Regions from separate parts of the Bradyrhizobium sp. BWA-3-5 genome, predicted to be linked through region 2. Evidence: predicted binding sites of a transcription regulator. Region 2 holds the regulator's gene; the other holds the start of a gene.
The links. The regulator LexA, encoded in region 2, represses DNA repair genes until DNA is damaged. The targets are predictions, from matches to a motif close to TGTTCNNNNTGTGTTCNG.

Region 1: a site for LexA is predicted at 9,327-9,344, ahead of RX331_RS34180 (DUF3072 domain-containing protein). Genes of this name have one in related genera too.

The regions. Positions count from the first base shown of each region.
Region 1 covers NZ_CP136626.1:7,109,768-7,124,934, reverse strand. The annotation lists gene RX331_RS34225 (glycerol-3-phosphate dehydrogenase) at 1-1,449, shown strand, start outside; gene RX331_RS34220 (heme-binding protein) at 1,490-1,990, opposite strand; gene RX331_RS34215 (ABC transporter ATP-binding protein) at 2,154-3,299, shown strand; gene RX331_RS34210 (ABC transporter permease) at 3,296-4,210, shown strand; gene RX331_RS34205 (ABC transporter permease) at 4,210-5,025, shown strand; gene RX331_RS34200 (carbohydrate ABC transporter permease) at 5,130-5,981, opposite strand; gene RX331_RS34195 (sugar ABC transporter permease) at 5,978-6,850, opposite strand; gene RX331_RS34190 (ABC transporter substrate-binding protein) at 7,039-8,424, opposite strand; gene RX331_RS34185 (TfoX/Sxy family protein) at 8,644-9,027, opposite strand; gene RX331_RS34180 (DUF3072 domain-containing protein) at 9,083-9,262, opposite strand; gene RX331_RS34175 (hypothetical protein) at 9,412-9,657, shown strand; gene RX331_RS34170 (hypothetical protein) at 9,805-10,032, shown strand; gene RX331_RS34165 (hypothetical protein) at 10,070-10,282, opposite strand; gene RX331_RS34160 (AsmA family protein) at 10,383-12,308, opposite strand; gene RX331_RS34155 (CHAT domain-containing tetratricopeptide repeat protein) at 12,790-15,167, shown strand, end outside.
Region 2 covers NZ_CP136626.1:3,713,490-3,728,656, forward strand. The annotation lists gene RX331_RS17915 (nuclear transport factor 2 family protein) at 1-66, shown strand, start outside; gene RX331_RS17920 (hypothetical protein) at 1,083-1,340, opposite strand; gene RX331_RS17925 (hypothetical protein) at 1,449-1,604, opposite strand; gene RX331_RS17930 (ComEC/Rec2 family competence protein) at 1,844-4,135, shown strand; gene RX331_RS17935 (hypothetical protein) at 4,143-4,313, opposite strand; gene RX331_RS17940 (hypothetical protein) at 4,451-4,873, opposite strand; gene lexA (transcriptional repressor LexA) at 5,135-5,836, opposite strand; gene glp (gephyrin-like molybdotransferase Glp) at 6,039-7,250, opposite strand; gene RX331_RS17955 (HAD family phosphatase) at 7,263-7,889, opposite strand; gene RX331_RS17960 (hypothetical protein) at 8,011-8,316, shown strand; gene RX331_RS17965 (GNAT family N-acetyltransferase) at 8,346-8,828, opposite strand; gene RX331_RS17970 (S41 family peptidase) at 9,102-10,433, shown strand; gene RX331_RS17975 (hypothetical protein) at 10,630-10,920, shown strand; gene RX331_RS17980 (hypothetical protein) at 11,158-12,261, shown strand; gene RX331_RS17985 (TetR/AcrR family transcriptional regulator) at 12,740-13,408, opposite strand; gene RX331_RS17990 (sugar phosphate isomerase/epimerase family protein) at 13,540-14,373, shown strand; gene RX331_RS17995 (Gfo/Idh/MocA family oxidoreductase) at 14,390-15,167, shown strand, end outside.

The DNA.
Region 1 (15,167 bases), 3.4 Mb from region 2:
GCGATCATTGGCGGCGGGTTAAACGGCGTCAGCATCGCGCGGGACGCTGTCGGACGCGGCCTGCGCGTCATTCTGCTGGAACAGGGCGATCTCGGCGCCGGCGCCTCCTCGGCCACGCCGCGGCTGATCCATGGCGATCTCGCAGGGCTTGAGCGGCGGCATTTTCTGCGCGTCCGTTCGGCGCTTGCCGAGCGCAGCATCTGGCTCACCATCGCGCCGCATCTGGTGCGCCCGGTGCGCTTTGCGATTCCCGCCCATTCGGAAGAGCGGCCCATCTGGCAGCTGCGCTCATGGCTGCTGCTCTACGATCGCTTGGCCGCGCGCAGCGGGCTTCCGGTCTCCGCCACCGTCGACGTCACCCATCATCCCCTCGGCAACGCGCTGAAGCGACCGTTCGGCACGGCCTTCGAATATTCCGACTGTATCGTCGACGATTCGCGCCTCGTGGTTCTCACGGCCGTGGATGCCGCGGCGCGGGGGGCGTTGATCCGCACCGGCGCACGGTGCACCCGCGCCGAACGTGGCAGGGAATGGCGTCTCGTGACGAAAGATCGCGGCTTTCGCCAGGTCGTCACGGCGAGAGCGGTCGCCAACGCTACCGGCGCCTGGACGCCGTCCGTCGCCGAGACGGTGTTGCGGGTGCCGCCGCCGAAGCTCGCCGCCGTTCAGATGAGCCAGATCGTCGTTCGCCGCCTGTTCGACGGCGACAACATCTATGTGTTCCAGAACAGCGACGGACGGCTGATCTTCGCAAGCCCCTATGAGCGCGAGTTCACCCTGATCGGCACGGCAAATCACCCCTTCAAGGGCGATCCGGCCGTCGTCGCGATGGGGGCGGACGATGTCGCCTATCTCTGCGACGCGGCCAACCGCTATTTCCGCGAGCGGATCGAGACCGTCGACGTGGTGCGGACGCTTTCAGGCGCCAACATGGCGCAAAATCCCGCGGATAGAAGCGAAGGGGCGGTGCGGCTTGACCGTGGCCGCGACAAGGCGCCGCTGCTAACGGTGTTCGGCGGCGACGTCACCACCTCGCGTCGGCGTGCGGAGCAGGCCGTCTCGAAGCTGACGCCGTTCTATCCGATGTCGCCGTGCTGGACCGCCAAGGCGCCATTGCCCGGCGGCGATTTTGCGTGGGATTGCTTTGACAACGAGGTCGAGGATGCGCGGGAGCGCTGGCGATTTCTCGGTGAGGAAGAAGCGAGGCGCCTGGTCGCCGCTTACGGAACGAAAGTCAAGGAGATCCTCGGCGAGGCCAAAGCGCGCAGCGACCTCGGCCCGGCCTTCGGACCGGAATTGACCGGCGCCGAAGTGCGCTATCTCATGCAGAAGGAATGGGCGCGCTTTCCGGACGATATCCTGTGGCGGCGCTCCAAGCTCGGGCTGACCATGCCGCCGGCGGACCGCGAGGCGCTGGCGGTGTTCATGGCGGACAGAGGTGCGAGTTGACGATCGGGAAGGCGAAGAAGGTCGGTCGCTTGAATGGTATCTAGAAATCGAGCCTGTCGCGCACCGCGTCGATGCCCGCTTTCGCGCAGGCTTCATCCGCCTCACCACCGGGAGCGCCGGACACGCCGACCGCGCCGAGCAGAGAGCCCGCCGATTCGACGGTCAAGCCGCCGCCGAGAATGACGGCGCCAGGCAGATGGCGGATTCCCGCTTGCATCATTCCGGGCTGGCTGATGGCAATGAGTTCGGTCGTGCTGGTGCGGAAGCTGGCTGCCGTCCACGCTTTGCCCGACGCGGTCGTCACCGTATGGGGACCTGCATAGCGGTCGCGCAGCAGCACTTGCGTCACGCCGAAACGGTCGACGACGGCGACCGACACCTGGTAGCCGCGCTTTTGGCAATCCGCCATCGTGGCACGCGCCAGATCGAGGGCCAGTTCGGGGCTCAACGCCTTGTAGCTCACGGTGGCCTCCTGGGCTCTGCCAGCTCCGGCGATCAGGAAGGGAATAGCCGTTGCGGCCAGCAGCTTCCGGATGATCATCTCGTTCCTCCGCGATCTGATACGTGAGCGTCGTCTCCGAGTATTAGCAGAAACTGTGCTCCTCTCCTGCGAACCGGTTGAGCCGGCGACAATCCGCCGGTAGCTTGCAACCACGGTTTGGCTGACGGATACCATGGCTGAGGAATTGGCAAAAATCGAGGGCATGGCGGAATTGGCAAATCTTGCGCGGCCGGCCGCGGCCGACGCACCGCTGCTTTCCATCGAGGGAGTTGCCAAGAATTTCGGCAGCTTTCGCGCGGTAGACCGGCTCTCGCTCGACATCCGCGCCGGCGAGTTCTTTGCGCTGCTCGGCCCCAGCGGCTGCGGCAAGACCACGCTGCTACGGATGCTGGCCGGCTTCGAGACGCCCGACGAGGGACGCATCCTGCTGGACGGCCGCGACATCGCGCCGGTGCTGCCGCATGAGCGGCCCGTCAACATGATGTTCCAGAACTACGCGTTGTTTCCGCACCTGTCGGTGCGCGACAACATCGCCTTCGGCCTGAAGCGCGCCGGCATGGCGCGCGCTGGGATCGATACCCGCGTCAGCGAGATGGTGGCGCTGGTCAAGCTTGATGGCATGGAGAAGCGCAAGCCGGACCAGCTTTCCGGTGGCCAGCGGCAGCGCGTGGCGCTGGCCCGCTCGCTGGCGCGGCGGCCAAAGGTGCTGCTGCTCGACGAGCCGCTCGCCGCGCTCGACAAGAAGCTGCGTGAGAGCACGCAGCAGGAACTGATGGAGCTGCAGCGCAGCCTCGGCATGACCTTCATCGTCGTCACCCATGACCAGGAAGAGGCGATGACGATGGCGAACCGGATCGGCGTCATGAATGCCGGCCGGCTCGAACAGGTGGCGGCCCCGCGCGATCTCTACGAGGCGCCAGCCTCGCGCTGGGTCGCCGAGTTTGTCGGCGACGTCAATCTGTTCGACGGCGAAGTTGCCTCGCACGAGCATCATCGGTTGACCGTTGCCAGCAGGAACGGCGGAAACATCGTGGCGACGGAGCCGCGCCAATTGGTCGCCGGCACCGGCGTCTCGGTTGCGATCCGCCCCGAGAAAGTGAAGTTGTGGCATGACGGCGGGCCCGCGTCGGACGCAGGCCGTTCGCAAGCGATCAACCGGCTGGCAGGCATAGTCGCGGACGTCAGCTATCTCGGTGGCGCGACAGTCTACAAGGTCAAGCTGGATTCCGGTGCGGTCGTGCGCGCGTCGATGGCCAATACCACGCGGCTGGATATCCATACCTATAGCGCCGGACAGCGCGTGGTGGCGTGGTTCACGCCCGACGATTGCGTGGTGCTGGAACGATGAGCGGGCGCCGTATCTTCGCGCAGCCGGCGCGCTATGCCGCCATCGCGCCCTATCTGTGGATGGTGCTGTTCTTCCTGGTGCCGTTCGGCTTCGTTCTGAAGATCAGCCTGTCGCAGACCGCGATCGCGCAGCCGCCTTACCTGCCGGTATTCGATTTCGCGGAAGGCTGGACGGCGATCAAGGAAGCCTTCGCGCAGCTCTCCTTCGATAATTTCAGGCTGCTCACTTCGGATAGCCTCTACATCAGCTCCTATCTGCGCAGCGTCGTCGTCGCCGTGACGTCGACGCTGATCCTGCTCTTGATCGGCTATCCCATTGCCTACGGCATGGCGCGGCTGCCGCAGCGCTGGCAACCGGTCGCGATGATGCTTGTCATCGTTCCGTTCTGGACCTCGTTCCTGATCCGCATCTATGCCTGGGTCAACATCCTGCAGCATGATGGCCTGCTCAACCAGGTGCTGCTCGCGCTACATCTGGTCGCGGCCCCGGTGGGGTGGCTCTCGACCGATACGGCGATGTATATCGGCGTCGTCTATTCCTATCTGCCGTTCATGATCCTGCCGCTCTACGCGACGCTCTCCCGGATGGACGCCTCGCTATTGGAAGCGGCCGCCGATCTCGGCGCGTCGCCGCTTCAGGCGTTCTGGCTGGTGACATTTCCGCTGTCCCTGCCGGGGGTAGTTGCCGGTGCGCTGCTCTGCTTTATCCCGATTGTCGGCGAGTTCGTGATTCCGGATCTATTGGCGGGTTCCGGCTCGATGATGATCGGCCAGACGCTGTGGCTGGAATTCTTCACCAACAAGGACTGGCCGGTTGCCGCGGCAGCGGCCATCGCTCTCCTGGTGATGCTGGTGCCGCCGCTGTTATTGTACGACCGGCTGCAGCGCCGCACCCTGGCCGGAGGTGGCTGATGGCGAGCAGGGTCAACCACCTGTCGCGCCTCAACATCACCGCGCTCGCGCTCGGGATAGCGTTTCTGTACCTGCCGATCGTGATCCTCGTGATCTATTCGTTCAACGCCTCGCGGCTGGTCACGGTGTGGGGCGGCTGGTCCCTGCGCTGGTATTACGAGTTCTTCAACGACCGCGCGATGCTGGATGCGGCGTGGATGAGCTTGCGCGTCGCCGCGCTTTCGGCGACGTCAGCGACCGTGCTCGGCACGCTCGCCGCCGTGGCCCTGGTGCGCGGTGAGCGCTTCCGCGGCCGGGCGCTGTTTTCCGGCATGCTCTATGCGCCGCTGGTGATGCCCGAGGTGATCTCCGGCCTCTCGCTGCTGCTATTGTTCGTGGCGCTGAATGCCGAACGCGGCTTCTGGACGGTGACGATCGCCCATACCACGCTGACCATGTGCTTCGTCACGGTGGTCGTGCAGTCGCGCCTCGCCTCGCTCGACCGTAGCCTGGAGGAGGCCGCAATGGATCTCGGCTGCGATCCGGTGCAGGCCTTCCTTCGCGTCACGCTGCCGCTGATCCTTCCGGCGATCGTGGCGGGGTGGATGCTGGCATTCACGCTCTCGCTCGACGATGTCGTGATCGCGAGCTTCACCACCGGCCCCGGCTCGGCAACGCTGCCGATCCGGATCTATTCCGAGGTGCGGCTCGGCGTGAAACCCGAGATCAACGCGATCTGCACCATGGTGATCGCATTGATCGCCGTGATCGTCGTGATCGCCTCACTGGCGTCGAAACTGTCGAGCTCGGAAGCCAAAAGCGCCGCGCCGCTGTAGCCTCCGTCATTGCTGCGAGCGAAGCGAAGCAATCCATGGCTCCACTTGCCGAGAGATGGATTGCTTCGTCGCTTGCGCTCCTCGCAATGACGGCGAAGGTACGTTCAGGATTTAACCGCGCCGGCTGTCAGTCCGCCCACCATGTACCGCTTGAACGCGTAATAGATCGCGGCCGGCGGCAGGGCGTAGATGAAGCCGGTGGTCATCAAGAGTTCCCACGGCGAGTCGTCCGCGGCCAGGAAGTTGCCGAGCGCGACGGGCAGCGTGATCTCGGTATCCTTGGAGAGCAGCAGGAACGCGTAGAGATATTCGTTCCAGGCGAGCAGGATCGCGTAGGTGCCGATCGCGACCAGCGAAGGCATCATCAGCGGCACATAGACCAGGCGGAACAGCTGCAGCGTGGTGGCGCCGTCCATGGTGGCGGCTTCATCGAGCTCGACCGGCAGCTTGTCGGAGGCCTGCTTCAACACCCAGATCGCGTAGGGCGAGGCAATCGTCACCATCGCCAGGATCAGCGACCAGTGATTGTTGAGGAGGCCGTAATTGCCCATGGTGCGGTACATCGGCACGGCAAGGAACGCCGCGGGGATGAAGTAGGTGAGCAGCGCCAGATTCATCACCCAGCGCCCGCCGGGGACGCGCAGCCGCGAGATCGAGAACGCGGCGGCGGTTGCGATCACCAGCGTCAACGCGCCGGCGGAAAGCGCGATCACCACCGAATTGAAGAACTGGATCCAGAAATCGCGCAGGAAGTAGTGCTCCTGGTAGAACACGATCTTGAAATTGTTCAGCGTCGGATGCGCTGGCCACAGTTTTCCCGAGAACGCGTCCTCCTTCGGCGAGATCGCGAACAGGAACATGTGGTAGATCGGCACCATCGTCCAGATCAGCACGGGAATGCCGATCAGAAGCAGCTTGGCCTCGTTACCGATTTCTTTGAGGGAGGGCAGCTTCATCGCGACAACCGTTTCATCATGAAATAAACCAGCGGCAGCACCAGCGGCAGCGCGCAGACGATCGAGGCCATCGCGAGCGAAAGCTGGTCGAGCCGGAGATAGCGGATACCGAGGGTGGCCAGCACGTGGGTGAGGTCGGCGGGGCCGCCGCCGGTGAGCAGGTAAACGCTGTTGAAGTCGCCAAGCGTCCAGATCATCGAGAGCAGCGTGCAGGTGATGTAGAGCGTCTGCATTGACGGCCAGGTGATGTAGCGGAATTTCTGCGACCAACTCGCGCCGTCGACCTCGGCCGCCTCATAAAGGTCGTGCGAGATCGCAAGGCGCCCGGTCAAGAGGATCAGCGTCCAGAATGGCAGCGATTTCCAGATGTGCACGCCGATCGCCATGCCGAGCGCCACCGTCGGGTCGTTCAGCCAGTTCGGGCCGTCCTCGGCGGTGAACTTGAAGATCAGCTGGTTGATCACGCCCCATTCCGGATTGAGCATGAAGCGCACGGACAGGATGGTGGGGATCGACGGCACCGCCCAGGGCAGGATGAACAGCACCGACAGCCATTTGATCCAGGTGCGCTGCTGCGCAAAGAAGCCGGACAAAAACAGCGCGATCGCCATTTTGACGTTGATACCGACCAAGAGGAAGATCAGCGTGTTGACGGCGGCGCGCGCGAAGATCGGGTCATGCCAGAGCGCGACATAGCTTGCCGGATGCCGCGCCAGCCACAGGCCGTAGCCGACGGGGTAGACCACGAAGGCCAGGAACACGAGCAGATAGGGCGCCAGCAGCAGGATGCCCCAGATCTGCGGCGTCGTCAGGCGGGCTGACAGAGGCGGGCTTGGGATCGCGTGATCGCCTGAAAGCGTGATTGCCATAGATTACTCTTAGACGACATGTCTGCCCCGGCTACGCCGTCGTCCCTGCGAACGCAGGGACCCATAACCACAGGCGGTTGTTGTTGCGCAAAGCCGTTGACCAGCATCTTTCAAAACGGCCGCCGCGGCGTATGGGTCCCTGCGTTCGCAGGGACGACAGCACACCGCGGCGGCCGGCAATGGGTACTCTAACCCGCGACCTGCTTGATGCGGGCGATCAGTTCGTCGACGGCCTTGTCGACCGGCACCTTCTCGCTCACCACGCGGTTCATCGCCTTGGCCCAGACGTTCTCGTTGTTGAGAATCGTGAACTTCCAGTTCTTGGTGAAGTCGAACGGCGTGGTGCCGCCGGTGAACTGATTGTACACCGCCTTGCGATGCCGGTCAGCCTGCCAGAACGGGCTCTGCTGGCTGGCCGTCGTCACCGGGAACCAGCGCCCGAGCGCGCCTTCGATGTACGGGCGGAGATTCTCTTCCTGCATCAGGAACTTGACGAACTCCTTGCCCTCCGCCTTGTTCTTGGCGGACGCGAACATCAGACCGGTCTTGACGTCGGAGCGATACTTGATCGGGGTACCGTCCGGCTTGTTCGGGAAGGCTGCGGTGATGATAACCTCTTCGTAGTTCTTCTTGCCGAGCGCGCGCTGCTCCGGCGTCAGCGCCGGGTTGTTGGCGTCGTCGAGCCACTTCGCCGCGATCGAGATCGTGAAGTTGTGCGTCATCACGATCGTCTTGTTGTGGAAGGCAACGTTGTTGTCCGGGTCCTTCCAGGTGGTGGAGGAGGGCGGCGTGCAGCCCTTGATGTAGGTATCGGTGTAATCCTTGAGCGCCTTGATCAGGTTTTCCCGCGTCTTTGGATCGTCGACCAGGAGCTTGCCCTCGTCATCGACCAGCTTGACATTGTGAGCGTCCATGAAGGTGTAGAACGACTGGAAGCTGTCGGTGGATTCCACGCCCATCGGCTGGCCGACGGCATAGATGCGCTGACCGGTCGCCTTGCGGATCGCCGGCTGCACTTTGTCGCACCAGAACGACCAGTAGTCTTCCCACTTGGTCGGGATGTCGCTCTGCTTGAAGCCGGCCTGCTCCAGCATGTCCTGCCAGATCTGCACATGCATGCTCTGCTGCTTCAGCGGGAAGCCGTAATAGGCGCGCTTCTTGGCGACGTCGTTGTAGAGGTTGACGGTCTCCAGCGTGTTCGGCGCGAATGCCGGCTTCATCGGCGTCATGATGTCGGAAAGATCTTCCAGCTTGCCTTCGAACGCCCACTTGCCCTGCGCCTGCACGTCATAGCTGTCGGAATAGGCGACATCCGGCACAGTGCCGGAATCCAGCGCCGCCACCGTCTTCGGAATCATGTCCTGGATGGCGTATTGCGACAATTCGACCTTGATGCCGGTCTTGGCCTCGAATTTCTTGATCGCCTCGAGCAGTGCGTCGTCCTCAGACTTGTAGAAGCCTTTGCCGAACCAGACGGTGATGGTCTTCTGCTGGGCGAGCGCGGGTGCCGTGGCGTAAAACAGCCCGACGGCAGCAACGGCGAGCGAAAATGACTTTAGTCTCCTGGATATCACGTTGTTCTCCCTGAAAACGCCGGGCTTTTTAACCGGTTGGATAATGATAGCGCAACCATGCAGCCATATCCAGCCAGCAAATCCCAGACTTCTGTAGGGGAGGGATCGTTTGTGGCGTCATTGCGGGCGAGCCGGTCAATTCGTTAAAGCTTTGATGAAGCGGAACCAATCGGCCCCTGACCTGACCGATGACGGGCCAAAATCCAATGATGGCTGACGCTAATCCGCCTTGCGCCGGGCTTTCCGTCTTGGCGCCGCGCGTTCCCTGATCGCGGCAACGCGGTGCGCCGCCGCCAGCGCGGATCGCGCCCAGGCGACAAATTCCTCAGGCTCGTCGAACAGCCGCTCGGGGATGCGCCAGAAAGAGAGATCGATGGTGCCGCCGCCCTTCGCGTAGTTGAGCGGCGGATAGGCCTCGGCCTCCTTGAACGCTTCCTTGCTCTCGTCATCGACCCGGAGATAGAGCGTGTTCTCCGTCACCATGCCGAACATCACGCCGTCGCAGAACACGCCGGTCTTGCCGAACATGCGCCGCATGGTGATGCCGCCGAGCGGGGCGAGTTGCTCACGCAGGAATTCGGCAAAGGACTCGCTCGCAACCATTTTCTGTCCATCGCAAAAATATGCAACTCGCAGAGCGCGGTGATATGCGGGATCTTCAAAACGAATTCGCCAGCTCGATCTCCGCCTTGAGCGCCGCGATACGTCGTTCGGCCTCCTGTGCCGTCAAATTCTTCGCGAACAGTTTGGGCTGATAGGCCTCAGCGCTGAGGCTGCGCAGGGTTGCCAGTTGGCGGGGCGTCATCGGGGCGTCCACCTGGTCGGGGAGGCGGGACATCGGGAACTCCAAGGATTTTTCATCAGAGAATTTTCAATTGGATGTCGACTCTTAACTTGAAATTTGTTCTTTATTTGTTCTTATAGGGTTCTACCGCAGTGAGGTGGCCCATGGATAACAAACTTAATGAAATTCGTAGAAAAATCAGAATGTTGCGGACGGATATGCGGAGCGCGGAGGATAACATCCGCAAACAGGTGAACCGGGATGAGGATTGCTCGGTCGCCGCCACGCATCTCATGGCCATGCGGGCCACAATGGTCGGCCTGATCGGCGAGCGGAACCGGCTCGGCGGCGAGGAGCGGCTGCTCAGTGTCGATGAGCGGCTGAAGCTGGAGGCCCGTGCGGTCGGCCGGAAGCCCTCTACCGGCGTGCCCAACGGCCGTGAGCGATGACACTGTAGAGGCCCTGCGCCGGCGGATTATCGAGCTGGACCAGCTTGCGCGCCAGCGCGATCAATCCGGCCTGAACAATGCAAGGGCGCAGCTCCTGCTCTCGCGCAAGCGGGCGGAGCTGGAAGATTTCATCAACAGAGGCCGGCGATGTCAGGACCGCTCCGATGGTACGATCACAGCGCGGACAACCCGCCGTGGATAAACGCGCTGGCGGAAGTCCGCATCATGGCGACGCGCGAAGGCTGGTGCCACGCCCATGTCCAGGCGATCATCGTCGCGATCGATCAATATGCCGAAGCGGCGCTGGGTAACCGGAGTTATTTTCTGAACAAGCCGTATGGTGTCGGGGGTGGCCGGGGCAATGACGTGCCGTAGTGAAGCGAGCGGGACGAAAGGCTTCGGCTACGCTCGTCTAGACGTAGCCGGCGTTACCGCGATGCCTGTTCGGAAACAGGAAGATGAGCGGAAGCGCCAGCGGCCCGATAAACGCGGCAATCCACGCCCACACCGTGAAGCGCCGTCCGCGCCGCTCGGCAATTCGGCCGGCGAGGTACATTGAACCGATCGCCACGATGGTCAGCAATGCAAAGAGGATGTTGGCGTCGAAGGCAATGTCGGCACTCATTCCACGAGCTCCAATCCGGCATTGCGCCAAGCATAATATGGAACTGGCCGCCCGGCGACTGCCGCTCAGGCCGCTCTCATTTAATTGAGATGGCCGGCGATCAATTCGCCTTCGCGCCGTCAGCGGTCTCCGGCGCCGCCGGTTTCGCTCCGCCGCCGGTAAACCGCTCGATCACCGAGCGCACCGCGTCGCGCGTCTTGCGGTCCTTTACGGCGTCAAGCAGCGGGGCCGCGCCTGGCGAACGGCGGATCAGGCTCTCGGGATCGGGAAATACCAGCGGATCGTCCCACGGGCCCTGCACCACGAAGGGCAGCTCAAACCCCTTGTCACCGCCGGACGCAGCCGCCGTCAGGCTGGCGACGCCCTTGAGGTCGTATTCGCGGCTCGGCACCGAAGCGGTGCCGGTGAGCGTCAGGCGCGTCGTCGGGCCGTCGACGCGGATATCCTCCACGGTGGCAATGCCGTCGTTGAAGCGCACGGAAACGTTGAGACTGTCGTAGGGCGTCGAGCCGCTGCGCAGATTACCACTGCCGGACAGCGGCCGCCGCTCCAGCCGTTTCAGCAACTGCTCGATATTGAAGCCCGCGATCGCGCCGTCATGGCCGACCAGGGTTGCGGTGCCGTCGAGCGAGGAGGCGAGGCCGAACGGGCTGGCGCCTGACGCCACCAGCGAGACACCGAGATTGCCGCGGCCGGACAGCTTTGTGATGCCGAACAATTCATTGGCGCAAGCCTGCAGGTCGACATCGGTGAACTGCAACTGCGCCTTGACGTCGGCGACTGCGTCCGAGCGCGCGATCCCGAACGAACCCCTGGCAATGCCGCCATACATCTGCGCCTCGCCGACCGAGAGCGCCAGCGCGCCGTTGCGCAAATTGGCGCCGAGGGCAGTGCGGCCGAGCTTGGTCCCGCCGACCGTCACCCGCGCAGCCGACAAGCGCATATCGAGATCGGTGGCGGAGAGCGACGACAGGTCGAACAACTGCCTGTTCCAGTCGCGCGCGCCGCTCGCCAAAAGGCGGAACGTCGATATGTACGGCGTGAAATCGAGGTTGCCGGCGGCGAGCGTTGCCTGCAGCGTCTGACGGCCGTTATTGGCGACGGTCATCACGCCTTCGGCGACGTTGCCGTCGAGCTCGACATTCACGTTGGTGAGCGCCACCGAGGCGCCGACGACGTTGGCGCGGGCCTTCAGCGCGAAACGGCCGAAGCCGCCGCTGCCGGGCACCTGTCCTCCCATCCAGCGCAGCGCGTTGCGCAGCGACAGGCTGTCGACGGTCATGGTGCCTTCCATCATCAGGCTGGTGCGGTTGGCAACCGAGCCGTCGAACGCGAGTTTTAAGGGTGCGCTGATCAGCCGCGCCTTCAGGCCCGAGCGGTCGCCCGAGAGCATCGCGACGAAGTCGCTGGCGGAGATCGAGCCGTCGACGCGTTCGCCGCGAAAGTCGAACTGGCCGGTCGCCGCGAACGAACGCGAGATCGAGGGCCAGGCCAGCGAGAGATCGATGTCGCCGAGCTGTTCCTTGAGATTATTGGCGGCGTCCTCGTATTTCAGCACGCCATCCTGAATCCTGATCTCGGAAAACGACACTTGATTTTCCGCGCCGGGCCGCATCGTGCGCGCGATCCGTTCGACGAACGGCGTCCAGTTGCTTTCTCCGCTTGCCTCCCTGACGACGCGGATATGCGGCCGCAGCATCATGACATCGGCGATCTCGAAGCGGCGCAGCAGCAGCGGCAGCAGGCGCAGGTTGGCGGTCAGCACGTCGACCTGCAGCGCGGGATCGGTGGTGCCACCGCCCTTCAGCCCGACATTGTGAAAGGAGACGTAGCTGCCCGGAAACACGGACACGTCGATCGCGCCTGAAACAACCAGATCGAGCCCGGTGACGGCGCGGATCTGCGCCTCGACCGCCTGCCGGAGCGCATCGCGGTTGAGGAACCAGGAGGTTCCGATCAACGCGAGCACGGCGACGGCAAACACTGCCGCAATCGGCATCCCGAGGCGCTTCATTCCTTGGGCCATCGTCAATGACATATCCGGATCTGGTTAAACCGAAGTCGGGTTACTGCTATAGCGTTTATCTTGATTAGGGCAGGCCGCGCAAAGATTAGCCCGTGCCAATTCACACAACTTGAAGCGTTTTCGTGACCCTTTCAAGGCCAGCCCGGGGTCGGTTCCGGCGGCGGATCGCAAACCCAGGGCTCGGCCGCCCGAAGCCGTACCATTCCCGTACCATTACGGATCACCAGAAGGTCCGAAGCGTGGGCCGAAAATCTCATGGCGGCCCCGAAGAAACTTGCTAGTATTTCCCAATATTGTCCGGCCCTGATTTTTATTAAGGGGGTCATCCATGGTTTCGGCTAATAGCGCCCGTTTGCTCCTGCCCAAGAACTTTCTGACATCCGGCGCCACTTCAAAATGCGCCATTTCGACGGCAATTCTTGTTATGTTGGCCTCCGCGGCGCAGGCGCTGAGCATCGAAGCGGCGATAGAAAATTGCCGGATGAGCGTCGGCCGCCCGATGGTTCAGGCGTGCATGCGCGCCTCCGGCGGCAGGGAAAATCTCGAAGCCTGCCGTGCCCAAGCGACGCCACGTGTACGCGCCTGTGTCAAGGCCGCGCTCGACAAGGCCAACGGCCGCGCCAACGTAGCGGTCGCGATTCCAACCGAAGTCGCGCCCAAGGTGGCGCCCGGTAGCGCGCAACCGGCCGGCTTCGTCGCGCCGCCGAGAACGATCACCGACATTACCGCGATCCTGGACAGCGAGAAGGCCGATCTCAAGACGATCGAGGCGCTGAAAGCGAAGGCTGATGCCAAGCCGGGCAGGGAGGCAGGCGAGGACCTCGCTCAATTCTATTTCGATCGCGGTAACGCACGTGCCCAGCTCGGCCGGCTGGCCGATTCCATCGCCGACGCCTACAAAGCCATGGAAGTCGGACGTGGGACCGTTTCTGCCCTCCTGATGGGAAGGTTTATTACGCTCGCCGCCCAGCAGCACGGCGCGGCAGGCGATCCCAAGAAGGCCGTTGAAGTGTATCAGCGGCTGATTCGCGAGACGTCCAACCAAAGGGGAGCGAGGGGATTCTCGATCGGTGCCAACCGGGCTATTGCCACCTATCTTATTCAGATGGGCGATATCGGGCAGGCTGAAGCTTATCTCCGCCGCAGCCAGCCGCTGCTTCAGGAAGCGCGGACCAGCGGCAATCCCTTGATGCGGGCGGCATACAACACCTACGGCCAGAACTGGGAGGCCGAAGTCGAAATCGGTCGCGCCATGATTTTTGAAGCGCGGGGACAGTATCGCGATGCTGAGACTTCGTACAAGCTGGCCGAAATGCGCAAACGAGCGGCAATCAAGCCGATGTTGGCCTCCGAGAGTCCGCCGTCGGAGTCCAGTATGGTGCTCGCAGTCGATTTCAACGTCGTGAGCCAGGCCAGGGTAAAAGCGCGACAAGGGCGGCTGCAGGAAGCCGAGGTCGATGCGCGCCGTGCGCTGCTCTCGCAATTGAAGAACCAAGGCAAGTACAATCCGATCACGCCGCGCTTTGTTACCGGATTAGCCGACATTCTGGTCGAGCAGGGCCGTTACGCCGAAGCTGAGCAATTGGTCCGGGTTTCTCTTGAGATCATCCGAACCGTCGGCATTGCCGAGGATTCGCTCTCGAACGTGCAGCAGCTTTCGCAGCTTGGCAATATCCTGAACCTGCAGCGTAAGGGGGGAGCTGCGATTGCCGTGTTCGCGCAGCTGGACAAGGCGATCGCCAACTGGGAGCCGGCGCGACGGCAGAGCTTTGAACTAGGTGGCGGACGCATCACCTCGCTCTATGCCGCCGGGCAGGTCGATGCCGGCATTGCGGCCGCCGAGCAACTCGTGAAGAGGCAGGTTTCCAGGGTCGGAGAAAATCATGCCGATACAGCCTTGGCACGCGGCATTCTGGCGGTCGGTCTGATGCGCGCCGGACGCGACGCGGAAGCTGCTCGCGAATTCCGCACCGCGATCCCAATTCTGATGGCATACTCCCGCGAGAATGCGGATGACGATACGACCGCGGTCGCTGCACGTAACCTCCGCCTGCAGAATACTGTCGAAGCCTACCTCGTCATGCTGGCGCGCGAGAAAAACGCTTCCGGCGAGATCGGTGCCGAGACCTTCAGCCTGGCCGATGCCATTCGAGGTCGCTCCGTGCAGCAGGCGCTCGCAGCCTCGAGCGCACGCGCCGCGGCCAGCGATCCGGCACTGGCCGAACTGGTGCGCAAGGAGCAGGACCTTGGCAAGCAGATCAACGCGCAACTGGGCACGCTGAACAACGTGCTGTCGCTGTCATCGGCGGAACGGGACGAGAAGGGCGTGCAGGCGATAAACGCCTCGATCAACGCCCTGCGCGCCGATCGCCTCAAGGCGCAGCAGGAGATCGGCCAGCGCTTCCCGGCCTATGCCGGCCTGGTCTCACCGAAACCACCGTCGGTCGAGCACATCAGGGCGACGCTGGCTGAGGACGAGGCGATGCTGTCGTTCTATTTCGGACAGAACTACAGCTTCGTCTGGGCCGTCCCGAAGAGCGGTCCGGTCGCATTCGCCGCGATCAAGGCAAGCAGTGGCGACATCGAAAGCAAGGTGCGCAAGCTGCGCGAGGCTCTGGAGCCGCAGGCTGCGATGATTTCGGACATTCCGCCATTCGATCTCAAGCTCGCCCATGAACTCTATTCGCTACTGCTGCAGCCGGTGGAAAGCGGATGGAAGCCGGCGAATAACCTCATCATGGTGACCAATGGCGCGCTCGGCCTGCTGCCGCTGTCACTGTTGCCGACCGCGCCGTCTGAAGCTCGCAGCGACGACGATCCGCTGTTCTCAAGCTACAAGGACGTACCTTGGCTGGCGCG
Region 2 (15,167 bases):
GACTGGAAGATCGTCAGTCACCACGTCTCGTCCAAGACCCCGCTGATTGACGGGGCGGGTCAGTAATTTTGTCGAACCAATAAACCCGATGGCCTGACCCCTTCATGTTCGGGCAGTGACATCGCATCGGCGGATCCGCCCGGCATTAATGTCAGAGCACGCGTGCTTGAAGTTGCCGGCATTGCATCGCGACCTGGCGAGTTGGCTGGGTCCTAGGGCGTTTGGGCTGTGCGAGGGCTTCCGTCTGGACGTATGACCAACTCGAATATGGCGACATGGGTGTCTTCCACCCAATACTCCAGCGTGTCACCGCAGATCGTACAGGATGCGTGACCAGTGTGCGGCACCAGAAACTTCTCGTCAGTGCGATGGTACTCGGCGCCGCAATTGTTACACCTGACAATGGTCGCCATTTCGGAAGTATGCGCCTCCGCTCACGCGTTTTCCAGTACGGATGGCTGCCATATTCCAACTGACCCACTGCCAATTACCAAGATTTTTTCGGTCGTTTCCGCGCACGTCTAGGGGGCACGCATGCTTCTCTCGTTCTGAACGCAATCGTGAATTCCAGTCGAGCCGAGAGGCGTAGACGTGTTGACGCCTGGTCGTGCGCGAACAATGCGCATCCTGCTGCGGCGCACCTTCAGAGCGCTTTAAAGGGCGCTCTTCCCGACGGTTCGCTGCCGGGTTTGGCTGGTCGGTCCGGGCCCAAAGCACGGCGGCAACACAACGCAGGCCGGACGGATGCGCTTTGAGCGCCGCACCACCGTATCAATGAGAGAGGGGAGGTGAGCATCATGCGCATTCAAACTGGCAAGACGTTGCCAGCCTGTTGGTGGGTGCGTGGCTGGTCGTTTCGCCGTTTGTCCTCGGCATGGCCGGTCCAGCCGTCTGGCTAACCATCGCACTCGGATTGGGCGTCATCCTGTTTGCCATCGAAGCATTCGTCATCCCTTCCTATCTGGAGGAATCATGTGTGAGCATGGTCACAAAGCTGCGCCACGCCCCTTCATGCTGAGATGGTGGACAGGCACATCGATGGCGGTAGGTCATGCAGCAGGCTGCGGCGCTGCACTAGCTCGCTAGCAGCCGCGGCAGATGCCCCGGATGGCTCTTGCGAGCTGGGCATCTTCGGCCGACATCGGCTCGTGAGGCTTTTGCTGCTCGGCCTCTTTGGCCTCGTTCGCCTTTTGCCGGGAAAGCCGCGCCGCCTCCTGGCGCTGATAGCAGGCCTCGCGATCGGCGCGCGCTTCGATGAAGCGGCATTGCTCCGGCGTTGCGGCACCGGCCGGAGAAAGCGTCAGGATCACCGCACATACAATCCAGGCCGAATGTTTCACGTTACTTCTTGTCCTGCTGTTCGAGACATAGCGCGGAATTGTAACCCCGGCGGGCATGTATTTCTTCCGGTTCCGTAGATTCAATATGACGCATCTATTGGGCGAGCGTCAGCGCGGGTCGCTCAATGCCGGCAGAATACCGCCGGTAATCTCCGACGTGTCGCCGGAGATGCGCCAAGCCGCCACTCCGACACATACCGTGAGCGTCAGAGCGATCATCAGCAGAAGCACGGAGGAAAACTGGCTCACATCGTATTCCGCCACGAACCTGAACTGCACAGAAACCAGCACGGCTGGCCGAGTCGATAAATGCAGTTGGGCTGACTTAATGGAGGTTTTCCACGGCGGATGAAGCGCTGTGCAGCGCTATCCGGTGCGGCGTACCTATCCGCCGGCGTGCATTTCCTGAGGTTTCTGCATCTGTTCTGCTAGCGGGCCCGATACACCGTCCGGTAGTCTTGCGCCATCCACGAGATCGTAAGGTGTAGTAAGGTGTAGGCTCGGTGGCGGATCAGGACGACACGTCGGGCCGAAAGCGCGGTTATGCCGGAACTTGGCCACCGCGCGCGGCGGTGCCCGTCGGCGGCCTTGCGCCGTCGCCGCCTGCATTCTGGCCGCCGCTGATCGAGACCGTGCGGGCATGGGCCCGCGCCGAAGCCGGCGCCGGGCGGCTGCTGCCCTGGGTGCCGGTGGCGTTCGGCTCGGGCATCGCGCTCTACTTCGCGGCCGATCATGAGCCGGTGCTGTCGGTGGCCGCCAGCCTGGCCATCGTGCTGTGCGCGGTGGCGGTCCTGTTGCGGCGGCAGAAGTTCTTTCCCGCTGCGGTGATGATCGCAGCCGTCGCGGCCGGCTTTGCGGTCGCCACCTGGAAGACGGCGCGGGTGGCGCATGGCGTGCTGGCGCGGCCGATGTTCTCGGTGTCGCTGACCGGCTTTGTCGAAACCCGCGACATCCGCGAGCGCACCGACCGTTTTGTGCTGCGCGTCGTCACCATGGAAAGCGCGCGGGGAACTTTGAAGCTGGAGCGCGTGCGGCTGTCGGTGAAGAAAGGCGCGGCGCCTGATGTCGGCAGTTTTGTCGAGCTGAAGGCGCGGCTGTTGCCGCCGCTCGGGCCGGTGCGGCCGGGCAGCTATGATTTCAGCCGCGACATGTTTTTCGCCGGCATCGGCGCCTCCGGCTTCGTGATGGGCGCGATCAAGACGGCCGAGCCGCCGGAGGGCGGCGGGCTGCGCCTGCGCTATTCCGCCTTCATGCAGGGCCTGCGGGACGCGATCGATGCGCGGATCAGGACCACGCTGGAAGGCGACAAACGCGCGATCGCAACCGCGCTGCTCACCGGGCGGCGCGATGCGATCTCGCCGCCGGTGAACGATGCGATGTTCATCTCCGGCCTCGGCCATGTGCTGTCGATCTCCGGCTACCACATGGCTGTCGTCGCCGGCGTCGTGTTCTTTGCGGTGCGGGCGCTGCTGGCGCTGTTTCCGGTGCTCACGGTCGGCTACGCCATCAAGAAATGGGCGGCGGCCGCCGCGCTCGCTGCCGCCGCGTTCTACCTCCTGCTCTCGGGCGCCGAGGTCGCGACGCAAAGGTCGTTCTTCATGACCGCCGTGGTGCTGATCGCGGTCATGGTCGACCGCCGCGCCATCACCTTCCGCACGCTCGCGGTCGCCGCCTTGATCGTGCTGGCGGTGGCGCCGGAGGCGCTGGTGCATCCGAGCTTCCAGATGTCGTTTGCCGCCACGCTGGGCCTGGTGGCGCTGGTGCAGATCGGCATGCCGCGCCTGTTCGCCGCGCCCGACAACAACGCGACCGCGCGGGCCGCGCTGTGGGGCGGCCGCGAGTTCACCATGCTGCTGCTGGCCTCCCTGGTGGCGGGGCTTGCGACCATGCCTTACGCGGCCTTTCACTTCCACCGGGTGACGCCCTATGGCGTGATCGCCAACCTCGCGGCGATGCCGGTGGTGTCGGCGGTCGTGATGCCGGCGGGCCTGCTCGGCCTCGTCGCCATGCCGTTCGGCTTCGATGGGCTGTTCTGGGCGATCATGGGTTTTGGCATCGACTGGATGATTGCGGTCACGCAATGGGTCGCGGCATTGCCCGGCGCGGTTGGCCGCATTCCGGCCTTCGGCATCGGCCCGCTGATCGCGGCGAGTATTGGCATCATCCTGCTCGGCCTGCTGCGCACGCCGCTGCGCTGGTCGGGCGCCGCGCTGGTGGTGCTGGCGGCGATGTGGGCGGCGCGGGTGACGCCACCGGATATTCTGATCTCTGCGGACGGCCGCCATGTCGGCGTCCGCGGCCAGGACGGCCGGCTGCATCTGATGCACGCGGTGAAGGGCTCGAAGGATACGTTCCTGCTGAAGGAGTGGCTGGCGGCGGATGCCGATGCGCGCAACGCAACCGATGCCACGCTCACCTCAGGCGTGTCCTGCGACGACCTCGGCTGCGTGGTGCCGTCTGCGGGCGGCCCGCTGGTCGCGCAGGCGTTCAGGCCGGAAGCGTTTGCGGATGATTGCGAGCGCACGGCGCTGATCGTGACGCTGCGGCAGGCGCCGGCCGCCTGCAGCGCTTCCGTGATCGACGGCGAGCGATTGCGGCGCCAGGGCGCGATGGCGCTAGGGCGAGGCAGGGAAGGCTTTGTCGTCGAGGCGGTCAAGCCGCGCGGGATCGACCGGCCGTGGTCGCCGGCCGTAGCTGAGGAGCGCGAGCCGGACGCCACCGTGCTGGCGCCGCGCGTGCCGGCGCGGGCCGTCGATGCGACGCCGGCCGAGGCGGACCTTCAGGCGGAAGAATAAATTGAGTTCAGCGATCGTCGTGCGGAGGAGCGACCGGTATCTCGAACGCGCCGAGGTGAAACTCCTCCGGCGCGTCAGGCTGCGAAGGCAGGTTGACCAACGTGAACGAGGCGTCGGGGAATTGCTGCCAGATCGCGAGATCGTCCGCGGTGACGGTGAGCCAGCCATAGCGGAACATGTACCGCCCCGGTGCAGTGACGCGTCCGGCTCTTTGCCATGTAATCTTGTTGACCACCGACTGCCCTCGGCGCCGATTTTCCAGGCAATATATCACGTAATCCGCCGGTTTGAACCGGCGGATTACATGCGCGGCGTTTAGCCGGTCACGATAGAAGCGGCCGGAGGCGCTTCGACGGCTTTCGGGGCGCGCTCGCCGCCGGTCTGGACCACCGGCAATTGCAGCACGGTCGCCCGCTGGCCTTCGCAAAGCTGCGTCACCAGCACATGGCTGCCATCGGGAAATTCGATCGCGTCATGGTGACGGTCGGCCACTTCGGGCTCGATCTGATTGAACTTGCCGACCCGCCACTCGGTGGTTCGCGTCCAGATCCAGCGGTTATCGTATCTGACGTCCTCGGCGAACGCCAGTTCGGTGCCGGGAAGCATGCAGACCGCCACTGCTGGTTCGCGCTCTGACGCAAAGCCGCGGGTCGAAGTACCGCGGAAGGTTGTGGTAACAAGCGTCTCGCCGACCCGGGCAGGGCGCGTCGCCACGGCGTGCAGGCTATAGTCACACATCGGATGGCTCCCTCGTTTGAGATAGCTGACCCGTGTCTGGAAGGAGGCACAGGCCTCTATCGCAGTGGATTTTATCGCAAGTGGACTTGGCAGAAGCTTTTCTTGGTTCGGGACAAATTCTGCGACTGGCCTGACTGCGATCAAAATCACAAGCGCGATAACGGGGCTTTGTTCCTTCACGCAGCAAAAAACCCCGGCCGATGGCCGGGGCTGGATGTCGTTGTCGTCATGTACGCCAACCGACAGACCAATATTTAAAGATCAGTATTTGCGGTACAGCCCGATCAGCTTGCCCTGGATTCGGACCCGGTTGGGCGGCAGGATGCGGACTTCATAGGCGGCGTTGGCCGGCTCGAGCGCGATCGAGGCGCCGCGGCGGCGGAAACGCTTTAGCGTGGCTTCCTCCTCGTCGATCAGCGCCACCACGATATCGCCGGTGTCGGCGGTCTCGTTGCGCTGGATCAGCGCCATGTCGCCGTCGAGAATGCCGGCATCGACCATGGAATCGCCGCGCACTTCGAGCGCGTAATGTTCGCCGGAGCCGAGCATGTCAGGCGGCACGCTGATCGTATGGCTGCGGGTCTGCAGCGCCTCGATCGGCGTGCCGGCGGCGATCCGGCCCATCACGGGCACGGCGACCGGACGATTGCCGTCGTCCTCGGCAACAGGCGGGCTTGAGGTGCGCTTGCCGAGCGTGCCTTCAATAACGCTTGGCGTGAAGCCGCGGCGGCCGTTGCCGGCTGTCGCAAGCTCCGGCAGCTTGATGACTTCGATGGCGCGGGCGCGGTTGGGCAGGCGGCGGATGAAGCCGCGCTCCTCCAGCGCCGTAATCAGGCGGTGGATTCCGGACTTCGAGCGCAGGTCGAGCGCGTCCTTCATCTCGTCGAAGGAGGGCGGCACGCCGGCCTCTTTCAGCCGTTCATTGATGAAACGCAGTAGCTCATACTGTTTGCGCGTAAGCATCGCGAGCAATCCCCCGGTTTGGTATCGTCGTTCGGTCTCGAATTTCAGCGCCCAGATCGCCGGAGTCCCCAAACTCCCAACCAGAGACACTAGCGCTCGAAACAAATCATGAACGGACACTATATGTTCGATATGTGTTCCGCAACCACTTAATTTCAGGTGAACGCATTGGCGATAGCGGCCGGATGCGCCGTTCGGCGCGTCATTCCGGCAGGCGCAGAAGCTCGCAACGCGACCCCTTCACGGCGGCCGGCGCGAATGGCGGACGTATCACAAGTGCCCGTGCCGCAGCGAGATTCCCGAGCAGTGAGGAGTCCTGGTGGGTGACCGGCACGGCCGTCAGCGTGCCGTCCTCGTGCTCTTCCAGGCGGGCGCGAAGATAATCTTCGCGCTGGTCGTTGGCGGCGAGGTCGCGGCCCAAAACGGCGCCTTCCCTGACGTGATGGACGTGGTCGCGGCCCGATAAAGCGCGAATCAGCGGCACCAGGAACAGGAATCCGCAGACATAGGAAGAGACGGGATTGCCGGGCAGGCCGATCACCCGCATCGAGCCGAGCCTGCCATGCATCATCGGCTTGCCCGGCCGCATCGCGATCCGCCAAAAGGCCATGGTCGTCCCTTCGGCTTCGAGCGACTGCTTGACGAGGTCATGGTCCCCGACGGACGCCCCGCCCATGGTAATCAGGACATCCGCGTTGGACTCGTTGGCACGGCGGATACCTTCCGTGGTGGCGGCAACGGTGTCGGCGGCCAGGCCGAGATCGACGACCTCGGCGCCCTCCGCCCGCGCCAGCGCGCGCAAGCCATAGCCGTTGGAGTAGACGATCTGGCCGGGGCCGGGGATCGTGCCGGGCATGACCAACTCGTCGCCTGTGCCCAGCACGGCCACTTTCGGGCGGCGGTGCACGGCGACTTCCGGATAGTTCATGCCGGCGGCGAGCGACAGGTCGCGGTCGGAGAGGCGGCGCCCGCGCTTCAGCAGCACGTCACCCTCACGGAAATCGACGCCGGCGGCGCGGATATGCCGCCCGGGGACGGCGGCTTCGGTGATGGTGATATGATCGCCGTCGACAGCCGTGTCTTCCTGGATGATGACGGCGTCGGCGCCGTCTGGGATGACGCCGCCGGTGAAAATTCGCACCGCTTCGCCGCGGCCGACCTTCCGTTCGAACGGGCGGCCAGCGGCGACCTCGCCGATCACTTTGAGCCGGGCGGAGAGATCGGCGGCATCCGTTGCGCGCACCGCATAGCCGTCCATCGCCGACATCGCCTCAGGCGGCTGGGTCCGCCGCGCCGCGACGTCGCGCGCCAGCACGCGGTGATGGGCGGCGTCCAGCGCGACCATTTCCTCGGGCAGGGGATCGGCGCCATCAAGGATCGCGGACAATGCATCGGCAACCGGCATCAAGGCCACGGGCAGACCTCCCTAAATTCCAAGTGCGGTCAGTGCCCTTGCCACGTCATCCGTCGATGTCACGTGGATGGCAGAAAGGCCGCGCGCCCGCGCGCCTTCGATATTGGCGGCTGAATCGTCGAAGAACAGGATCCGCGAGGCCGGCACGCCGATCGCTTTTATCACATGATCATAGGCTTCGGCGTCGGGTTTGCGCAAACCGATGCTCGAGGACAGGAAGATCTCGCGGAAGTGGCTGAGGACATCAGTATAGGCCCGCGAGAAATGCGCGACATGGGCCGGATTGGTATTGGAAAAGGCATAGAGCGGCAGGCGCCGCGCCGCACCGGCGAGAAGCGGGGCAATGCCGGGCATCTCGCCGGTGAAGATCGCGTTCCAGCCTTCCAGGAATTGGGCGTCCGTGATGGTGATGCCGAGCGACTGGCGCAGGTTTGCGAAGAACGCGGCGTCGTCGATCCGGCCGATCTCGTGATGCTTGAAACTGTCGTCGACAATGAAGCGCGCGGCGAGGTCAACAGGCGTGCAGCCCGCATGGCCTGCCCAGCACGCCATCACGCGGTCGAAGCTGATATCGAGCACGACGCGGCCGAGGTCGAACAACAGGACGTCGGCGGAGTGGGGCGCTGGCGGCGAATTCATGGCAGTCGTTTACAAAACTGATTGGGCATGGGCAACGGCTCGGACTGATTTCCGCTCGATCCGGCATTTAAGCCGGTCCGCGAGCTGTGCTAAGCGTTGGGTCAAAACAGGGAGTGGTGGCATGAAAATCGTGGGCAGAATTTTGAGCGCGACCGTTGTGATTGCATTCTTGGCTGGTCCCGCCTGGGGTCAGCAGGCCCGTCCTCCCGCCTACGGCGAGACCGACAAGGACAAGACGCCGGCCGAAATAAGGGCCGAGAAGGACGCCGAGCGGGCCTACCAGAGATCGCTCGGCAACATTCCCCAGCAGCAGAAGAGCGATCCCTGGGGAACGATGCGCGGCGACAGCGCCCCGCCGAAAGGCGCCGCCAAGGCGCCGGCACCCGGCAAGCCAAAGGCCAAATCCGCCGAAGGCGCGGCAAAGTAAGCAAAGTCCTTAAAGCCCGCATGGCCGGGCTATATGATCCGCTTCTCGAAGAACACGCTGCTCGCGATGGATTGTGGTGCCATCTTCGCATAGGCGCCGAACGCCGGACATTCCCGGAATCCCGTTCGTACATAGAGCCGCATCGCCGCGATCTGCCGGTCTCCCGTCTCCAGACGCAGCACGGTGAGGCCGGCATGGCGGACCTCGGCTTCGATGCGGGCCAGGATGGCGTCCGCAACGCCCTGTCCCCGCGCGGTGTGCCGCACGTACATGCGCTTGACCTCCGCGAAATCGGGAAAGAGGAAGACGCCGCCGCAGCCAACCGCCGCTCCGCGCAGTCTTGCGAGGAAGAATCGGACGTCCGGTTGAAAAATCGCGTCGAGCGTCAGGCCATGACGCTGCTCAGGCGAGTACTCCGCGGAGAGCACAGCCTCCAACTCACCGACGAGTGAGCGCACCTCGTCGGTCGCGGTCAGCGCAGGTTCGATCTGCACTTCGTTGCTATCAGCCATGACTGCCCCTTCGAACCGCGGAACCCGGCCGGGTCGATCCTACATTTGCACTCGATTAGGAAACTCAGCAAATGCGGTCGGCTTTCGGTGAGAAAATGTTCCTGTTTCGGGTGAATCGGATCAATTCGAGGCCGATAAGGGCTCCTTGAGGCCGTATTGCCCCGGGCGGGCATGCCTTGATCCGACCAAAAAGCCATTGTGTGTTGGCGGTGCCGGGACAGGGGCGCTGATTCAGGGGAATCGTGGGCGTCCGTTAGGGAAGGGACGCCCCATATGCGCAGGAATTTCGCCTTTCTTCTCGGCACGGTGACGGGTGTGTGTCTGACCCTTGTCGTGGCCGGACCACAGGGCGCCAATCTGGTCGCGGCGGCAAAGGCCGCGGCCCGTTCCGACACCTACAACCAGCTCAATCTGTTCGGCAGCGTGTTCGAACGGGTCAAGACCAGCTATGTCGAAAAGCCGGACGATTCCAAGCTGATGGAAGGCGCCATTAACGGCATGATCTCCGCGCTCGATCCTCATTCGCGCTACATGAATGAGAAAGGCTGGAGCGACATGCAGGAGACCACCCATGGCGAGTTCGGCGGGCTCGGCATCGAGGTCACGATGGAAGACGGCCTCGTCAAGGTGGTGACGCCGATCGACGATACGCCGGCGGCAAAGGCGGGCGTGCTGTCGGGCGACGTTATCACCCAGATCGACGACGAGGCGATTCAGGGTATGAGCCTCGAACAGGCGGTGAGCCGGATGAAGGGCCCGGCTAACAGCAAGATCCGGCTGAAGGTCGTGCGCAAGGGCGCCGCGCCGATCGAGGTTGCGATCGTGCGCGAGATCATCCGGGTGCGTCCGGTCAAATTCCGCACCGACGGCGGCGATATCGGCTACATCAGGATCACCCGTTTCAACGAGCAGACCACCGACGGCCTGAAAAAGGCGCTGGCCAACATCTCCAAGGAGATCCCGGCCGACAAGCTGGCGGGCTACGTCATCGACCTCCGCAACAATCCCGGCGGACTGCTCGACCAGGCGGTGTCGGTGTCGAGCGCCTTCATGAACCGGGGCGAGGTGGTTTCCACCCGCGGCCGCACCGCGGAGGAAACCCAGCGCTTCACCGCCCGCGGCGGCGACATCACCAAGGGCAAGCCGCTCGTCGTGCTGATCAACGGCGGCTCGGCCTCGGCGTCCGAGATCGTCGCTGGCGCGCTGCGCGATCACAAGCGCGCCACCCTGATCGGCACGCGCACCTTCGGCAAGGGCTCGGTACAGACCATCATTCCGCTCGGGCCGGGCAACGGCGCGCTGGCGCTGACCACGGCCCGTTACTTCACCCCATCAGGCCGCTCGATCCAGGCCCAGGGCATCGCGCCCGACATCGAGGTGCTGCAGGACGTGCCCGATGAATTCAAGGGCCGCGCCGATCTGAAGGGCGAAGCCTCGATGCGCGGCCATCTTGCCGCCGAGGGCACCGAGCAGACCGGCTCGCAGGCCTATGTTCCGCCGAACGAGAAGGATGACAAGGCGCTGACCGCGGCCTTCAACCTGCTGCGCGGCGTCACCGTGAATGCGAACGGTCCGGCGATGGCCAAGCGCGCGGTGCCGAACTGACGGGCGGCGGATGCGTTTCGGTGACTTGCCGCAAGGCGCGGACACAAAATCTCGAAAACAACCCCATGCACAGTAGAATGGGTCTGCTTTTCTGAGCTGCCGCACGGTTCCTGCGCGCTTCCTTCTTCATAATTCGGTCTGGAAACCATCGCGATCTCGCGCGTTGTGCCGAGGACAAGCCATGGGAGGATAGCGCATGCGAACCTCAATTTTCGCCATCATGATCGCTTTCGGAGCCGCTGGCGCCATGCCGGCACTGGCCCAGCAATCGACAACGCCCGGCCAGCAGCAGATTCAATCCCAGAAGCAAATGCAGGAGGAAGCGGACAAGGGCATCAAGACCCGCGCCTCCGGCGAATCCGGATTTGTGGGAGAGCAGCAAAAGCCGGGGTCTGCAGCGCATGCGCCCGGGCAACCCAATCCGAGCAGCCAGACCACGACAGGTGCGGGCACCGGCCCGGGCTCTGAGACCAGCAGTCCACGCTAGCTAAAGTTCCGATCTGTAGGTCGATTAGCGGAACGGTCAATAAACGATCAGCAATCGCGGGATCGACGCGATCGCTGGTCTGATTCCCTGCTCTGGTTATTGCATCAGCAAGGGCGTCTGGCGAACCGAAAAGCGTCACTTCGTTTGAAACCTGATCTCCGTTCGGGCCGTACTTCGGCACGGCGTGATTTTCATCGCGCCGGTTCCCGCCCGATTGCGTGTTCAAACGGAGTTGCCATGTCGAAGAAACGGATTTTGCTCACCCTGATCCTGTCCCTCGGTTCGACCGGCGCCCTGCAAGCCAATCCGCTGGATTCGCCCGGCATCGTCTATATCGACGGGAAGCCGTGCAACAGCGCCTGCCAATCCTACATGGCGTGGTCGGCACAGTCCTTGTCCGGCCGATACCGCGAGCAGCACGAGACAAATGTTGCGGTTCCCGCCGACGCGGAAATAGAACGACCGCGGCATGCTGGTCCGGCACGCGTCGGAAGACAGCCGGCGCGGGTCTCTCGTGCAGCGCCGCGCGCGGCTGCTGCCGCGTCGAAAGCGAGGACGTCGAATACCAGGAAGGCCGCAGCTCCCAATCCTCCGGCCGCCCGCAAGGGCGTTCAGGCCGCCTCGGCCGCGGCCGCAGCCAAGCCGATCGCGCAAAGCGAGGCGCCAGAGGGTAGACCGGAAGGCATCAGCAAGCCGGAGCCGAGCCAGACCGCGGCCGTTACGCTGCCGCGATCCGCGGAAGTTTCCAAGGAGAGCGTCAAGGAGACCGTAACGCCCGAGCTCGCCTTGCCGCCACCCGCTACGCTCGAGATTGCCGCGCGGGCGACGCCTGCGGCCACCACCAGCAATGAGGCTCCCGCACCGGCGCCGCGGACCATCCAGCAGCAGGTCGTTGAAGCGACCGGTATGGCCGATCTCGTCACCGCGATCGGGACGGGACAGGCGCCGGCCGACAAATCGGCCAATCCGGAAACTGCGTCCGGTGAGATCAAGGATGCCGGCAAGGCGGCAGCCGCATCGTCTGAGGACGCCGACAACCTGGTGGCGCTTGTGCTGGCGCGTCCCGAAATCAATTCGCTGTCCGACCTCAACAACCGCAACATCGCGATCGAGGAGAAGCAATCCGCATCGAGCGGCCGTGTCAGCGCCGCCCTCATGGCGGCAGGCGCCCCCGAGGTCCAGTTCAGCGAAGGCCAGCAAGGGGCCGTCGACCGCTTGATCCGCGGCGAAGTGCCTGCTGCGGTGCTGACACTGGCCTCGCCGCAGGCCGCCGAATGGTTTCCCGATATCGCGGGCTTCAGAACGTTCCGCGTTCCGCTCGCACAGAAGGCGCGGCTCTAATGTTTATATCAATTGAATTGCTGCCTTAACCACGGCACGCATAGTCGCGCCTCAGTCTCCGCGGAGTCATAGATTCAGCAATCGGGACCTGACGGCCCCCATGCGCCATCTTGTTCCTCGCTCGCTTCCCCGATGGGGCTATCCGGATCGTCATTGGGTAGCAGGGCGGAGAGCCACTGCCTTTGATATGTGTACGCTCCATCCGGTCGACGCGAAATCAAGACGCGCATGATTCGAGCCCCAGTTTAGGAGCGTAAATCACAGGGGTCTGCCCAATCGCAACGCTTCCGGCTCAACTCCGGCCAGCGCTTACGGGCAGAAGCGGACATCAACCTCACGACTACCCCTGCTGAAACCGTCGAAAATAACCCAAAGCCGACATGGAGTCGGCCTAGACTGCCTCCGGCTTCTATCCCGATTCAGACTTGCGAATGACCGGATGTCGGCTTGAGCCACGGCGCTCTATCACCTACGCCGTTCAGGCCTTGCGCACATAGCGCCAGAGCAGGTCGGCGATCTCGGCCCGGCGTCGCGTCCTTGCTTTTGACGATGACATGTCCCAGGCAAATTGCGCCTCGAAGGTATGGCGGTTGGCGACCGAGAAGAAGCTCAGGGCGTTGAGCGTCATGTGCAGTTCGACCGGGTCGATCTCGGGACGGATCACGCCGCCTGCAACGCCGTGCGCGAGCAGTTTTGCGATCTGGTTGATGCTCGGCTGCGTCATCTCCTTCAGTCTCTGGCTGACGCCGATATGGCGGCCGCGATGGATGTTCTCGATGGAGACAAGGCGGACGAATTCGGGATTCGCGTGGTGGAAGTCGAAGGTGAATTCGGCAAGCCTGCGGATCGCGGCTTCAGGCGTCAGTGCCTCGAGATGAAGGTCCTCTTCTGCAGCGCGCATCTTGGCATAGGCCATTTCGAGCACGGCGGTGAAAAGCTCTTCCTTTGAGTTGAAGTAGTAGAAGATCAGCCGCTTGGTGATGTTGGCGCGGGCGGCGATGGCATCGGTGTTGCCGCCGGACAGGCCGTTCTCGGCAAATTCCTCGAACGCGATGTCGAGGATCTCCTGCCGCGTTCGCTCGCGGTCGCGCCGCTTGATCGGCGCAGGTTTTGCGGCCCTTGCGGGCTGCTTTTTTACGCTTGGCATCTGGCCGTTCGGTCCTTCGCTGGCGGCCGCAGGCCGCCTCAAACCATCTATAGCCCATCCGGAGGCACTTGACATCAATTATCCTGCCGGGTAATTAATAATTAACCTATAGATTAATTAGCCAGGCGACAATGATCCGGCTCGGCCTTGCCCATCTCACCGCATTGGAGCTCGCGCCATCGTCGCTTGTCAGGGAAGCTGCGCGTGCCGGCTTCGCCGCGGTGGGATTGCGCTACATCCCGGCAACGAGCGATGGGCCGGCCTATCCAACCGCGGTCGGCACCGAGGCCCACCGCACGCTCAAACGCTTGCTGGCTGGCGAAGGCGTGCGGGTCAGCGATATCGAGCTGGTTCAGCTCACACCCGACATCGACATCGCTGCGCTTGCGGACCGTCTGGAGGCGGGAGCCGATCTCGGCGCTGCCTCCGTCATCGCTTCGGGCGACGACCCGGATCAGGCGCGGCTCACTGCCCGTTTTGCAAAACTCTGTCAGCTCGCCGCGTCCTTCGGCCTGCGCGTCGAACTTGAATTCATGCGCTGGCGCGCGATCGGCAACCTGTGGCAAGCCGCTGCCATTGTGCGCGACGCAGATCAATCGAACGGCGGTATCCTGGTCGACGCATTGCATCTGACGCGCTCGGGCGGCGCGGCTGCCGAACTGCTTGTGCTTCCCGACCAGTGGCTGCGCAGCGCGCAGCTCTGCGACGCCACCGCAGAATCGCCGGCGACGGAGCGCGCCATCATCGCTGAGGCGCGCGAGGGACGGCTGCCGCCGGGCGACGGCGCCTTGCCGCTCGGCGCGCTCCTGGAGGCGCTTCCCGCCGACACCAACCTCAGCGTCGAGATGCCGATGCCGGCGCTTGACGCAAGAGAACGGATCGCAATGGCTTTTAACGCAACCAGGCACCTGCTCGAAGGACGGCCGCGCGCCACACGTCGCCGCGACTGCAGCGGCTGGGCCTGACCAGGAAATGCATGACATGACGAAAATCAGGATTGGCGTGATCGGCGCGGGGTTGATCGGACGCAAGCATCTGCGCAAGATCGCCGAGCACGGCGACTGCGAGCTCGTCGGCATCGCCGACGTCAATGCCGATCAGGTCGCAGCCGAACAGCCCGGCGCGCGCGTCTTCGCGGATTACCGCAAGATGCTCGACGAGGCGCGGCCGGAGGCGGTGATCATTGCCTCGCCCAACCAGCTTCACGCCGAAAACGGCATCGCCTGCGCACGCGCCGGCATCCACATCCTGATCGAAAAGCCGGTCACCGACACGCTGGAGACCGCCGGCAGCCTGATCGCGGAAGTGCGCAAGGCCGGCGTCAAATCGGTGGTCGGGCACCATCGCCGCCATCATATGCAGGTGAAGACGCTGAAGGCGCTGCTGTCCGAGGGCCGCATTGGCGACGTCGTCGGCGTCTCCGCCATCTGGGCCACGCACAAGCCGGAAAACTATTTCAAGATCGCGCCGTGGCGGTCGCAGGCCGGTGGCGGGCCGATCCTGATCAACCTGATCCACGAGATCGACTTCTTGCGCTTCACGCTCGGCGAGGTCACGGCAGTGGAGGCCATCGCCGCCAATCGCCAGCGCGGCTTCGCGATCGAGGACACCGCCGTTGCGCTGATCGCGTTCGAGAGCGGGGCGCTTGGTACCTTCTTCCTCAGCGACTGCGCGGTGACTCCCTGGACGACCGAGCAGGGCCTCGGCGAGGCGCCGGAATTCCCGTTCAGCGGACAGAGCAGCTACCGCATCATGGGCC